2 regions of the Nocardia sp. NPDC050175 genome follow, and region 2 is predicted to be linked to the other one. Evidence: riboswitches for the same ligand, from Rfam matches in the RefSeq annotation. Region 2 holds a riboswitch; the other holds the start of a gene.
The links. A riboswitch is a leader RNA that binds a small molecule or an ion and turns the genes downstream of it on or off. The one in region 2 is predicted to bind cobalamin.
Positions count from the first base shown of each region.

Region 1: linked by a shared signal. The riboswitch ahead of ACIBK2_RS03080 (CbtB domain-containing protein) and the one ahead of ACIBK2_RS07090 (CbtB-domain containing protein) in region 2 are both predicted to bind cobalamin.

Region 1 covers NZ_JBITJI010000001.1:673,793-680,854, forward strand. Annotated here, with positions in the region: gene ACIBK2_RS03055 (MFS transporter) at 15-1,250, opposite strand; gene ACIBK2_RS03060 (winged helix-turn-helix transcriptional regulator) at 1,337-1,801, shown strand; gene ACIBK2_RS03065 (TetR/AcrR family transcriptional regulator) at 1,811-2,512, opposite strand; gene ACIBK2_RS03070 (FAD-dependent oxidoreductase) at 2,618-3,739, shown strand; gene ACIBK2_RS03075 (CbtA family protein) at 3,805-4,659, opposite strand; gene ACIBK2_RS03080 (CbtB domain-containing protein) at 4,690-4,905, opposite strand; cobalamin riboswitch at 4,945-5,079, opposite strand; gene ACIBK2_RS03085 (SAM-dependent methyltransferase) at 5,131-5,997, opposite strand; gene ACIBK2_RS03090 (cation:proton antiporter) at 6,092-7,062, opposite strand, start outside.
Region 2 covers NZ_JBITJI010000002.1:332,575-339,636, reverse strand. Annotated here, with positions in the region: gene ACIBK2_RS07115 (hypothetical protein) at 12-701, opposite strand; gene ACIBK2_RS07110 (carbonic anhydrase) at 824-1,447, opposite strand; gene ACIBK2_RS07105 (A/G-specific adenine glycosylase) at 1,538-2,434, shown strand; gene ACIBK2_RS07100 (alpha/beta fold hydrolase) at 2,514-3,272, opposite strand; gene mhuD (mycobilin-forming heme oxygenase MhuD) at 3,366-3,680, shown strand; cobalamin riboswitch at 3,758-3,913, shown strand; gene ACIBK2_RS07090 (CbtB-domain containing protein) at 3,942-4,136, shown strand; gene ACIBK2_RS07085 (CbtA family protein) at 4,127-4,924, shown strand; gene ACIBK2_RS07080 (hypothetical protein) at 4,960-5,451, shown strand; gene ACIBK2_RS07075 (OsmC family peroxiredoxin) at 5,539-5,979, opposite strand; gene ACIBK2_RS07070 (DMT family transporter) at 6,173-6,493, opposite strand; gene ACIBK2_RS07065 (FMN-dependent NADH-azoreductase) at 6,495-7,062, opposite strand, start outside.

The sequences.
Region 1 (7,062 bases), on a different contig from region 2:
CTGTTCAGCCCTGATCAGCATTGCAGCGTTGCCGCTTCTCGCGACTTCGGTTGGGGCTCAGGCGAACTCGCAGCAGGGTGCCGGGTGATGCCGGTGACCTGGGCCAGTCCCCACAAGACCAGTGCGGAGAGGGAGTAGGCGGCACCGAGCCAGCAGGTGGCCGACCAACCCCACGTGCTGTAGGCCCAGGTGGTGGTGATCGCGCCGAGGGCTGATCCGAGGGAGTAGAAGGCCATGTAGGCGCCGATCACGCTGCTGGCTCGGTTCGGGTGCGCTGCGGTCAGCAGGTGCTGGCTGCTGACGTGTACCGCCTGGACGGCGAAGTCGAGCAGGACGATGCCGATGATGAGCGGCAACAGGGTTGATTCGGTTCGGGCGATGAGTGACCAGGAGGCAGTGAGCAACACCAGCGCGGAACCCGTAATCACTTGCGCGCGGCCGGAATCGGCCCATCGTCCCGCGCGGGCGGCACCGAGCGCTCCGGCCAAGCCCACCACTCCGAACAGGCCGATCTGTGTGGTGCCGAAGTTCCATGGATCGGTGCCGAGCGGCAGGGCGAGCCCGCTCCAGAGGGTTCCGAAGGACGCGAAGAGGAAGAAGGTGATCAGCCCTCGGCTGAGGAAGAGCCGATCCGTGCGCACGAGCCGCCCCATCGATGCCAAAACCTGTACGTACCGCGCCCCGGGCGTTCTGCCGTCCGAGTCGAGCGTCGCGCGAACGATGAACGCCAGCACCACACACAACACGGCGAGCAGCGCGTACACGGCACGCCAGCCGACCGTGTCACCGAGGACGCCCGCAAGAACACGGACACCGAGGATGCCGATCACCACACCGGAGGTGACCGCACCGATATTGCGACCCCGCTCGCTTGGTGCGGAAACGGCGGCGACATAGGCGACCGTCACCTGAACCACTACCGCGAACAGACCCGCGACCGCCAGCCCCACCACCGCGACGACACCGTTAGGCGCAACCGCCACGACCGCCGCCCCCACGGCAGTAAGTACCAGATGCACAGTGATGAGCCGACGACGATTCAGCACGTCACCGAGCGGAACCAGCAAGACGAGACCGACAAAGTAACCAACCTGCCCAGCAGCAACCAGCCAGCCCAACGATTCGCGCGCCAACCCCAACCCGGTGCCCGCCGTCTCCAACACCGGCTGGATCGCGTAGATCGTCGACACGGCCACCGCGCACACCAGCGCCAGCACCCACCGCTGCGACCTTGTGACTCCTACGGCCACAACACCTCCCGAAATTAGTAGCAAAATGCAACCATTTGACGATAGGGCATAATGGTTTCAAAGTGCAACTGATTGAACGGAGGCGCATGACCACGACACCCGGCACCGGCCGCGACTGGACCGACCCCACCTGCCCGGTCGCGCGAACCGTCGACCTCGTCGGCGACCGCTGGAGCCTGCTGATCGTGCGCGACGCCATGGACGGCGCCGCGACCTTCACCGACTTCCAGCAGCGCCTCGGCATAGCCCGCAACATCCTCACCGACCGCCTGCGCAAGCTCGTCGACCACGGCATCCTCACCACCAGCACCGCCCCCGGCGGCAAGCGACACAGCTACGAACTCACCGACGCAGGCCAAGACCTCTTCACCACTGTCGTGGCCTTGCGCCAATGGGGCGAACGCCACGCCTTCACCGGCAACGAACCCCACTCGACCCTCGTCGACCACGACGGCCGACCCGTCGCCCGCCTACGCACCGAGGACCACGAGGGCAACCGCGTCACCGCGGCGACCACCCGAGTTCGCAAGGTGCCCAAGTCATCTCGGTGACCGGAACGCCTACCCCTTGGTCCGGTGGAGACCGGCGATGCCGGTGAGCACGAGATCGATCCCGATGAGGAACTGCTCCCGGTCGTCGTGTTCGCGCATCTGGCCCGCGACCGCACGGGTGAACGGATAGTCGGCGGGGTCGAGCTCCTCCCACGCCTTCGCTACGTCGCCGAGGAACTCGCCGCGATCCAATTCGGCCTCCAGAACGTGACTGTTCGTGACGTACTGACTGGTCGCGCCGAGGATGTAGTGCACCAGTGCCGAGGTCGCGGTGAACCAGCTGCCCTCGGGGACACCGAGCGCTTGGACCCGTCGCCCGATGCTTTCGATGATCCGCGGCGCTACCGACCCCGATGGACTGCGGGAGAACTGCACGGCGAGCTGCGTGGCGAGCCACGAGTGTTCGTCGATCGCGTCGAACAGTCCGAGCGCGACAGCACGGATCTCATCCTGCGGGGAAGCCGCGGACTCGACGGGTTCGACGGCCAGCGCCGCGGCGACAACGACGTCGGTCGCGGCGGCGAGCAACTCCCCCTTGTTCGCCACATGCCAGTAGATCGCCCCCGGCCCGGTGGCAAGACGCTCGGTCAGCGCCCGGAATGTCAGCCCACCCTCGCCGGTCGTGTCGAGCAGCTCGACGGCCGCCTCGACGATCCGCTCCCGGGACAGCGCGTCCGTCCGCCGCTTCTCCTTGCCCGCCCGCGATGCCATACCGCCATCTTGGCACGCCTGGAGCGCCGTTCCAACCTGTGTTAGATTGGAACGGCATTCCATAGCCGCCGGACCGCACCGGCCTCGATCCCGAAGGAGCCCACCATGCCCACTCCAGTCACGATCATCGGCGCCGGACTCGGCGGACTCACCCTCGCCAGCGTCCTGCAGGTCAACGGCATCCCGGTCACGGTCTACGAGGCAGAGCCCTCACCAACGGCCCGTGCGCAGGGCGGCATGCTCGACATCCACGACTACAACGGACAGCTCGCCATCGAAGCGGCCGGGCTGTCGGACGAGTTCCGCACCCTCATCTTGGAAGGCCGTCAGGCGATACGGGTCCTCGACCGCGACGGATCCATCCTGTTCGACCAACCCGACGACGGCACCGGCGGCCGCCCCGAGGTGCAGCGCGGCGAGATGCGACAGATGCTGATCGACTCGCTCCCCGCCAGCACCATCCAATGGGGGCACAAGGTCAGCGGTACCCGTGCACTCGGCGAAGGCCGCCACGAGGTCACCTTCACCGACGGCAGCACCATCACGACGAGCCTGCTGGTCGGCGCCGACGGCGCGTGGTCAAAGGTCCGGCCCCTATTGTCCACTGCCACACCCGAATACACCGGCATCTCCTACATCGAGACCTACCTGTATGACGCCGACACCCGCCACCCCGCCGCCGCGAAAGCAGTCGGCGGAGGGTCACTGATCGCGCCCGCACCGGGCAAGGGGATCCAGGCGCACCGCGAAAGTGGCGACACCCTGCACACCTATGTGTCGCTGACCAGATCGCTGGACTGGTTCGCCGCAATCGATTTCACCGATGCCGCCGCAACCAGGGCGCGCATCGTCCACGAATTCGACGGCTGGGCACCAGAACTCACCGCACTGATTACCGAAGCCGACACCGCACCGGTCTTCCGCCCCCACTACACCCTGCCGATCGACCACCAATGGGACCGAGTGCCCGGCGTAACCCTGGTCGGCGACGCCGCCCACCTCGCGCCCCCGAACGGCGAAGGCGCCAACCTGGCGATGCTCGACGGCGCCGAACTCGGCAAAGCCCTCGCCGCCCACCCCGACGACATCGAGGCCGCGATCACCGAATACGAGCTCGCCATGTTCCCCCGCAGCGCCGAAATCGCCCTCGACGGCGCCGAACTGCACGAGATCATGTCCGGCGACAACGCACCACACAGCCTGGTCACCATGTTCACCGGGCACTAGTAAACCCGCCGGATCGGCGCATCAACACCGATCCGGCGAGAATCACAACGCCGTTGTGGCGCTTCCTATTTGGCGATACCTGCTTCCGCAGCAGCTGATCTACGCGTCGGCTCGAACAGTTTCCCGCTCAACGTCGCGAAGACCAGCCCGATGGCCAGCCACAGGATCGCCTGCGCACCAATCGAATACAGCCGGAACAGATAGAGATCATCGGCCGGGAATCCCGGATAGACGATCGCACCCGACGAATCCCGCAGCGGCTGCGGCGTTTCCGTTGCTTGCCTGCCGAACTCGGCGGTATTCGCCGAAAGATGCCCCAGCTGTGGCAAAAGCAGCATCACGATACCGATCGCCACCACGAAGGCAACTGCCGCGACCAGGCTAGCAGTCCAATTACCAAGGCGTGCCGCCAGTCTCCGACCCAACAGCACCGCCCCGATCAGGAACAGCGACGACAACACCACCATCGTCAGATACAACGCCGTCCGGTCCTTGATCGTGTCCGAGTGTCCGATCGAGGGCGGATTCGCCGGATACTTCAGGAACGGCACCAGATACACCGCCGCGAAGAACGCCCCGGCCAGCAGCAGCGCCAGGTTACGCGCCGAAACCTTGCCGACCCGGCCGACGCTGAGCGCGAAGACCACCGCGAACAGTCCACCCATGGCGACACCGAACAGGATCATCCCTAGGCCGATCCCGACATTGGATTGCACCGACCGAGTGAACACCTCCGCGCCCATGTCCCCCATCGGGTGGCCAGCGGCCTTGTCCAACGCCTCCTGCGCCTCGTCCCTACCGCTTTCGTAGTCGATCGCCCGCTGGATCACCGGCTCCGCGAAGATCCGCGCGAACACGAACGCCAACAACCCACCGATCGCGCCCGCCAGCAGGCCGCGACCGATTATCTGCTTCTCCATACCGCTACCACTCGCTCCGGCCGAGCCGACTCAATGGCACGGGAAGCCGAGGAAATGCCGTGCGTCGTGCACGAATTCGTGGACGTGGGTATCGCTGCCGAAAATCGACACCGCCCCCTGATCGATACCGATGAAGTAGTAGATCAGCAGTGCCCCGAGCACCGTGCCGACCAACCAGAGCGTGCTCGACACCGAGGCACTGAGCGGACGAACCGTCACACCGGCATGCGGAACATAAGTGGCCATGAGGGACTCCTTCCAGGGATTACGCGTCCCTACGTCCAGAATAAAAACTCCTGCCGAGCCGAGTTTCTGACTCACACACCGCTATTCACAGCATGTTCACAGCGGCGCGACCGCTCTGGATTTACACCAGATTCCTCATACCCAGCAGACGTCAACTCTAGAAGCGGCCGAAACGACCGGTCAAGGATCGCCGAGTGCCGTTACCCGAGCGTGTTCCGAAACGCCTTATTGCTTACGCCCGACCGCGGCATATCCGGCAGCGGGCGGTTTCGGCGCGGCGCCGAAATCCGTGACAGGCAGCGGGACAACGGCGGTCGAATCCGGCGCGGTGCCGTCCGGGTACCACCGGCCGATCGGCACGATGCCCGGTTCGATCAGTTGCAAACCCGAAAAGAAGCGGGCTACCCCGTCATACGTGCGTGCTTCCATCCTGATACCGCTCGCCTCGTAGGCGCGCACCGTGCCCTGGACCGCCTCGGGATCGAGGTCGGCGGTGAGGTGCGTCATCACCAGAAACGAGCCTGGCGCAAGCGGTTCCAGCAACGTATCGATGATCTCGTACATCTGCTCGCCGGGCACGAAGTGGCACAACGCGATCAGACTCAGCGCGACCGGCTCGGCGAAGTCGATGGTCTCGCGAAGTTGCGGCGCCCCAAGGATTTTCGCCGGTTCGGTGACATCGGCCTCGATGTACCGAGTTCGCCCCTCCGGCGTCCCGATGAGCAGCGCGCGGGCATGGGCGAGCACGAGCGGATCGTTGTCGACATACACCACCCGCGCATCGCAAGCCGTCTCCTGGGCCACCTGATGCAGATTGGGTTCGGTGGGGATGCCGGTGCCGATATCGACGAACTGGCGGATGCCCTGTTCGCCGAGGTAGCCGACCGCGCGACGCATGAACTCGCGATTCTCCCGCGCGACCAGTCGAACATTGGGAATGGCCTGCTCGATCTTGTCGGCAGCCAACCGGTCGGCCGCATAGTTGTCCTTGCCGCCCAAGAAATAGTCATAAATACGGGCGCTGTGCGGCTGCCCCTGCTTCAGATCGGTCATCCCGTTCGCCTCCGCCATGACACCCTCCGCACTCGACACCGAAGTCTCCCTAACGAGTTAACCACTCCACCCGAACCCACACCTCCGACCACGTGAGACTCATCAGCCGTGCGCGCGACCAAAATGCGTCGAGTTACCCCCGCTGCGGCGACAGTTCCTCGGGCGCTGGCTCGATGCCCCGGCGGCGTAGGTCGGCGCCGGACAGCAGCGGCAATCCTTTGCGCAGGACGTAGTCGAGCCAGCAGCCGCAGGCCTGGGAGGTGAGCACGGCGGTGAGTACCAGGGTTGTGTAGAAAATGGCGTTGATGATGCCCGCGTCGAAGGCCACCGAGGCCATCACGATGCCCGGCCCGCCGCGGGCATTCTGGGTGATGGCGAGATTGACGATGTCGAGGCGGCTCATCCCGGCCAGCTTGGCGCCGAGCCCCACGGACAGGAACACCACCAGCGACGTGCCGACCAGGAACCCCACGAGCATGAGTGGGTCGAACGTCTTGGAAAGGTCGAGCCGGTAGCCGACGATGGCGAAGTACAGCGGAACGAAGAAGTGCCCTGAGACATCGCTGATGGACTGCATCGGGTCCCGGAACCGTTCCTGCTCAGTGCCTTTCATGCCGCCCATCACGCCGAAGCCGGCCAGCAACGCGGCGAATGCCAGCGTCACGTCAAGGGCGGCGGCCAGTGAGACATAACCCAGGAAGACGATGAGCATCCACGCGACAGGCGAATTGCGCGCCACCACATTCCATTCGGCCCGCGACAGCTTGCGCAGCACGGCAGGCATGACGGTGAGCGCGACGATCACGTAGGCGGCGTTGACCGCGATGTGCCCGCCGATGGTCGCGGTCAGCTCGTCGCCGGTCGCGCCGAGGGCGGCGCCCGCGATCGCGGTGGCGACGGAGAGCACTCCCCACAGCGCAATATCCTCCAGCACAGCGGATCCCAGCTGCAGGCTGGCGAATCGGGTGTGCAGGATGCCGAGGTCGTAGAAGATCTTGGTGATGACCGGGATCGAGGTCACCGCCGTGGCGGCCGCGAAGACGAGCACGACGGCCTGCTCACTCCCCGCGGTACCGGTGAGATCCTCGAGCGGCAGCAGCGGCG
Region 2 (7,062 bases):
TCCGGGGTGGCTCAGGCGGGCGTCAGATTGAACGGTTCCGGCGAGCTGTGCAGCGAGCCGAACTGCGCGATGACCTGGTACGCCCCGGCGGGCACCGGCACCCGCTCGCCGACGCACCCCTGCTGCGAGGTGGTGCCGGACCAGCGCACCGTGAACAGCGCCTGCTCACCGGGTTTCAGGTTCCGCTGGTTCGACTCGTCGACGGGCGAACAATCCGAACTCGTCCAGAATCGGCGCTGCCCGTCCAGCGACAGCACCGACGCCTGGATCTGCGCCAGGTTCATGTCCCGCTGGCATTGCGCGCTGGAGATGTTGGTGATGACGATCCGGAAGTTCGGCTGCTCGCCGACCCGATAGGTCGGCTGGTCCACGCTGATCTTGATCGCCAGCGACTGATCGGGGCACTGCCCCGGTCCCGCGGCCGGTTCATTCGACGCGGACGGGGAAACGCTCGACGTCGCCGGTGCGCCGGATTCGCTTGGGCCAGCGGCCTTTGTCGTCGTGACATCGGCGGGCTTACTCGGCGTCGCGGACGACGAACCGGCCGCGACGGGCTTGGTGTCACCGGGCGAGTCGCCGCCGCGGGACACCGTCAGCACGAGCCAGATGACCAGCGCCAGCGCGACGACCAGTGCGCCGATCGCCAATGCGCGACGACGCCAATAGATCTCCGGTGGCAGCGGTCCATTCGGTTCCAGCACGCCTCAACGGTAAGGGCACGACCGGGCACGATGACTCATGCGCACGGCGTGTCGATCCGGAATACGCGATCGTGGCGACGGAATTCCGGCCTGCACGCTGGGCAAACGGCGACGACCCCGGCTCAGGCGAGCTCGCCGATGTTGCCGACGACACGCTGCAACTTCACCTGGCCGTCGGCGAGCTTGTATGTGACACAGGCGATCGCGCATTCGCCGGTCGCCACGCGCTGCGAGATGATCATCGACCGCTGCATGAGCAACCTGCTCGTCTCGACCACGTGCCTGGCCTCCATCTCGTCGACGGTGGACAGGCCCTCCCGACGGCCGATAAGAATGGACGGCGTGACCCGCTCGACCACGCTGCGGATGAATCCGCCGGGTACCTCGCCGCCGTCCAGCGCGTCGATGGTGGCCTTCACCGCGCCGCAGCTGTCGTGCCCGAGCACCACGATCAGCGGAACGTTGAGCACCTGCACGCCGTACTCGATCGAACCGAGCACCGAGCTGTCCACGACGTGGCCCGCGGTGCGTACCACGAACATGTCGCCGAGGCCCTGGTCGAAGATCAACTCGGCGGCGACCCTGGAGTCACCGCAGCCGAAGAGGATCGCGGACGGATGCTGGCCGCTGACGAGCTTGGCTCGGTCGGAGGCGCCCTGGCTAGGATGCTGCAGCGCACCGGAGACGAAACGGTCGTTGCCTTCGCGCAAAGACTTCCAGGCACTGACCGGATTTGAATCAGGCATACCGACCATTGTGCACAAGGCTTGGGTTACCAGCGAGTTAGTTTGGTTACGGGTCGGCAAATACCGGCTGGCGGCAGTAGGACAGGAACCGTGAGGAAAGCACCGAACACCATCGATGCCGACGTGTTGCTCGACTGGTACGAGGAGACCGCGCGCGACCTACCGTGGCGCCGCCGCGAGGTCACCGCGTGGCAGATCCTGATGAGCGAGATCATGCTGCAGCAGACGCCGGTGGTCCGGGTCGAGCCGATCTGGCGGGAGTGGGTTACGCGCTGGCCGGTGCCCTCGGCGATGGCGGCCTCCTCGCAGGCCGAGGTGCTGCGCGCGTGGGGCAAGCTCGGTTATCCGCGCCGGGCGCTGCGGCTGCACGAATGCGCGCGGGTGCTCGCCGCGGAGCATGGTGACGAGGTGCCGACCGACGTGGACGTGCTGCTCGGCCTGCCCGGCATCGGCGCGTACACGGCGCGGGCGGTCGCGTGTTTCGCCTACGGGCAACGAGTTCCGGTGGTGGACACCAACGTTCGCCGAGTTGTCGCCCGCGCGGTGCACGGGCGCGCGGAGGCGGGTAATCCGTCGTCGCGTGATCTGCCGGAGACGGAAGCGCTACTGCCGCAACAGATCGATCGTGCGGCGGTGTTCTCGGCCGCGTTGATGGAGCTGGGTGCGACAGTGTGCACAGCGCGCACACCGGACTGTTCGCGCTGTCCCCTGCCGAGTTGCGCGTGGGTCGCCGCAGGCCGTCCCGTTTCCGAAATCGTCCGTCGCACACAGAAATACGAGGGCACCGACCGCCAAGCGCGCGGCAGGCTGCTCGATGTGCTTCGTGGCGCGACGGGTCCGGTGGAGCGGGTGAGTCTCGACCTCGCCTGGCCCCGCGACCCAGGCCAGCGCGCCCGCGCCCTCGACTCGCTACTGGTCGACGGCCTGATCGAGCAAACCGTCGACGGTCTCTTCGCACTCGCCGGTGAAGGTGGCAACGCGCGCTGACCAGCCCACCGCAGCGGCCGAATGCCTCAGCGCCGCACGATATTTGATTTCCCGCACCGGCAATTCTCGGTGCGGGAAATCAGGAGGGGTGCGGCTCAGCCAGCACGCGGCGGAGGAACCGCTCGACGGCGTCCCGGTACTGCTCGGGCTGGTCGTCGTGCACGAGATGTGCTGCGCCGAGCACCAGTACATGCTCGGCGTCAGGATGTGCCTCGGCCATCTGCCGCATCTGGCCGGGCGGCGTGATCGTGTGCTCTCCCTCGAGTAGCAGCGCGGGCACGCGGGTGGCGTGCCACTGCGGCCAGAAGTCGCGACTGCCCCACTCCTCGGAGATATCGCGGAACGTCGCGACCGACCCGTGCAGCCGGTATCCGTCCGGGCCGTGCTCGAACGAGTTGAGGAAATACCGTCCGGCGACCGGCCCGAAGAACCTCAGCACCGCATTCGCATCCGGAAACGGTTGCGGCCACGCCTCGATCATCGCCGCCCAATTCGCCGCTGTCCGGCCGGTGAAATCCGGGGCGATGTCCTCGACCACCAGCGCGCGCACCCGATCGGGGTGCGTCGCGGCGAACACCCAGCCGTGCAGCGCGCCCATCGAATGCCCGATCACCACCATCGGCTCGGTGATGCCCGAGGTCGCGGCGGCCAGATCGGCGACGAAGGCCTCGGTGGTCAGCTCGGCCGGCGCGGGCCTGCCGTGCCCGGCGGCGTCGAAGGTGTAGACGTGGCCGTAGTCGCGCAGCCAGTCCAGCTGATCGTGCCAGGTCCTGGCACTGCCCATCAATCCGTGCAGCAGCAGGATCGGCACACCCGCGCCACCTTCGTCGTGCAACACCCCGCTGATTCTGCCCGGCGCGCCCCGGCCGTGCGCGATCCCCCCGATTTGGCCCATACCGGACGGACGCTCGCTGGTCGTATTGTCGAGCCCATGGCTGTTGTGAAGATCAACGCGATCGAGGTTCCCGAGGGCGCAGGCCCCGAGTTGGAGAAGCGGTTCGCGCACCGCGCGCACGCGGTCGAGGGCTCGCCGGGTTTCCTCGGCTTCCAACTACTCCGGCCGGTCGCCGGTGATAAGCGGTACTTCGTTGTCACCCAGTGGGATTCGGAAGAAGCCTTCGCGGCGTGGCGGGACGGACCCGCGCGCGAGGCGCATGCGGGCGAGCGGCAGAAGCCGGTCTCCACGGGCGCGTCGCTGCTGGAATTCGAGGTCGTCATCGACGTGGCCGCGAAGCCTGCCGACTGACCTGTCGAGCATGCCGGGCGGGCTGACCTGCCCGGCGACTCGCCCGACGGCAGGGCGCGTCCCTGCTGTTCGTGTTGACGGCAGGCGCCTCCAGGTGTCACAGTTCGGATGACAAAACGCGAGGGTGATGCGGTAATCCGGTGAAATTCCGGAGCGGTCGCGCCACTGTGTTCCATGCACCGAGTCCCTGGGTGCCGGATAGCCAGACACCGGCTCCTTCGCAACCCATTCGACGGGACGCGCATCCCTAGGAGGACTCGCATGGCAATCGCGCATTCGCCGAGCCGGGCAACCGATTCACTGGCCACTGTGCTCGTCACAGTTGGTGTCGTTCTTCTCGCACTGCTCACGCTGTACCTGGTCGGCTTCGATCAGGGCGTCATCTCGCGCAGCGGGATGTACCTGCATGAGTTGATGCACGACGGACGTCACCTGCTGGGGCTTCCGTGCCATTGATCGGATCCCTCAAGACCCTGCTGTTGCGCGGCCTGCTGGCCGGTCTCATCGCGGGCCTGCTGGCCGCCTCGGTCGGCTACTTCATCGGTGAACCGAAGGTCGATGCCGCCATCGCCATCGAGGAGGCCGGAAGCGCGGCCGCCGCGGATCATCCGCACGGCACGGAAGCGGAAGCGACCAACGGGCATTCGCACGGCGACGAGGAAGAACCGCTGGTCAGCCGCACCGGCCAGAAGGCGGGACAGTTCCTCGCGCTCGGCCTGGCCGGTCTAGCGCTCGGCGCCATCTTCGCCTCCGTCGCCCACTTCGCCCGCCGCTACACCACGCTGTCCGGGCCGAAACTCGCGCTCGGTATCGGGCTCGGCGGCTGGGCCGCGATCGTGGCCGTGCCGTTCTTCAAGTACCCGGCGAACCCACCTGCGGTCGGCGACCCGGAGACGATCAATCAGCGCACCCTGCTCTGGGTGGCCGCCGTGCTGCTCGGCCTGGTGGCCGTCGGCGCGAGCGTGTACGTCTACAAGTTGCTGCGCGGTCAGCTGAGCACGTTGCGACTGATCGGCGGGCTGGCCGCGTTCGTCCTCGTCACGGCGGCGGGGTACATCCTGCTGCCGGGCATCAACGAAGTGAAGGCGGACTTCCCGGCCGCGCTGCTGTGGCAGTTCCGGGCGTCCTCGCTGGCCGAGACCGCGACGCTGTGGGCCAGCCTGGCCCTCGGCTTCGCCGCGCTCAGCGAATTCGCCACGCGCAGTGATACTCCGGTACGAGAGTCGATCGCTACCGCGGGCTGATCCGCATCCGGAAGTCGAAGGGCAGTGTCGGTGTCATGACCGGCACTGCCCTCTCCTTTTTGCCCGCACCGCTGCGTTCGGGCGCACCGGCACAACCACCGCGCGCCGTCCTCGTCGCGTTCGTCGGCCTCGTCGTCGCCCTGCTCGCCGGCGTCGCCGAGGCGATCGAGCAGTCCGCGCTGCTACTGGAGCGCGACGAGGTCGACATCGCGGACCTGACGACCGGGCTCGCCGTGCGGCTCGGGATCTACCTGGTCGTTCTCATCGTCGCCATCCGAATGACGCACGGCGCCCGCTGGGCCCGCCTGCTGCTGACCTTCGGCATCGGCGTGATCGGCTTGCTCTCCCTGATCATCGAACCGCTCGCGGCGCTGCTTTCCGCGGACAAGTTCGGCGACCTCTTCGCCCACCTCACCATCGAATCCGCGGTGATCGGTCTGCTCCGCACCATCCACGTCGTCGCGGTCCTGATCGCCATCCCAGCGATGTACCACCCCGCAGCCCGCCGCTTCTTTCGCCGGGCCTGACCCATTGCTCACACGAAATCGGTTGTCACACAAAACTGCCCGGCTCACGCACCGTAGTGCGCGAACCGGGCAGTCGGCTGTGCCGAGTCAGACGAGGGCCGCGTCGAGCAGGATGTGGTCGACGCCGGCGAGGGCCTTGCTGACCGGGCAGCCCGCCTTGGCGGCCTCGGCCGCGGCGGCGAAGCCGTCGGCGTCGAGGCCGGAGACCTTGCCGCGCACGGTCAGCTTGATGCCGCTGATCCGAAAGCCACCGGCCGGATCCGGGCCGAGGGTCACATCGGCGCTCACGTCCAGGCTCTCCGGCGTCCCGCCCGCATTACCGATCTGCGCCGAGAGCGCCATCGCGTAGCAGGACGAATGCGCCGCCGCGATCAGCTCCTCCGGGCTGGTGGTGCCGTCGGCGTCCTCGGCGGAACGCTTCGGGAACGACACGTCGTACTTGCCGACGCCCGAGCTGGCCAGCTCGACCTGTCCCGACCCCTCTTGCAGAGTGCCGGTCCAAGCAGTACGCGCGGTACGTGTAGGCATCACGGTCCTTTCTGTTCCGCCTCTCCGCGAATTCAGGCCAGATTCGAGTGCCGCGGCTCTTGCGTCGGCGGCCGGCGGTGAGGGCGGTGGTCACGTTACCCGGTACCAGGTGAGTTACCCATGTACATACGAGATCAGTTGTCGCGTAGGCATTTTGAAGAACATCGGAGCTGTCCGCAGGTACGCCAGAAGGTCATTCGGGATTGGTGACCCTGGCCAGCACGATGCCGCCGATGATCAGCGAGAGCGCGAACACCCGGCCCGCGCTGAGCGGATCCTTGTTGAACACGATGCCGAGGCCGATGGCGCCGACCGCGCCGATCCCGGTGAAGATCGCGTACGCGGTGCCGACCGGCAGCGTCTGCATGGCCCTGGACAGCAGGTACACCGCGGTGACGCCGAGCACGAAGCAGATCACCGTCGGCACCAGGCGGGTGAAGTTCTCGGTCGGTTTGATGCTCTGCGACCAGACGATCTCGACCAGGCCCGCGATGCCGAGGACGACCCAGTTCATGTCAGTACTCCTTAGCGAGATCGCGTGCGGTGTCGAGGGCGAGTGCGTATGACTCGTCGTGCTTGCCGCGCAGGTGGGCCAGCGCGGGGTCATGGCGGGCGTTGGCCAATTCGGCATTGATGAAAACCGTGTCGTTGACGGCGAAATGGCCCGCGAAGAAGTCGCGCAGGAAGCGCTCCTGGTAGTCGAAGGCGGCCTTCGGCGCACCGGGCGAGTAGGCGCCGCCGCGGGCCGTCGCGACGACGAAACGGCGGTGGCCCAAGGACATTCGCGGGAACGTCACCTGATCCAGCCAGGCCTTGAGGGAGGCCGGAATCGAGTAGTTGTACATCGGGGTGCCGATCAGGATGACGTCCGCGGCGAGCACCTCGGCCAGCAGCGGTTCGATGATCGCCCATGCCGCAGCTTGTTCCGGTGTACGCACCAGCTCACTTAGCCGGTCCAGATCGGTACTGCCCTGCGCAAGTACCGCATCGCACAGCTCGGTCCACGCCTCATCGATGAACGGGATCGGATCGGCCGCCAGATCCCGGTAGCGGTACCCACCGTCAGGGTTCTCAGCGCGCCAC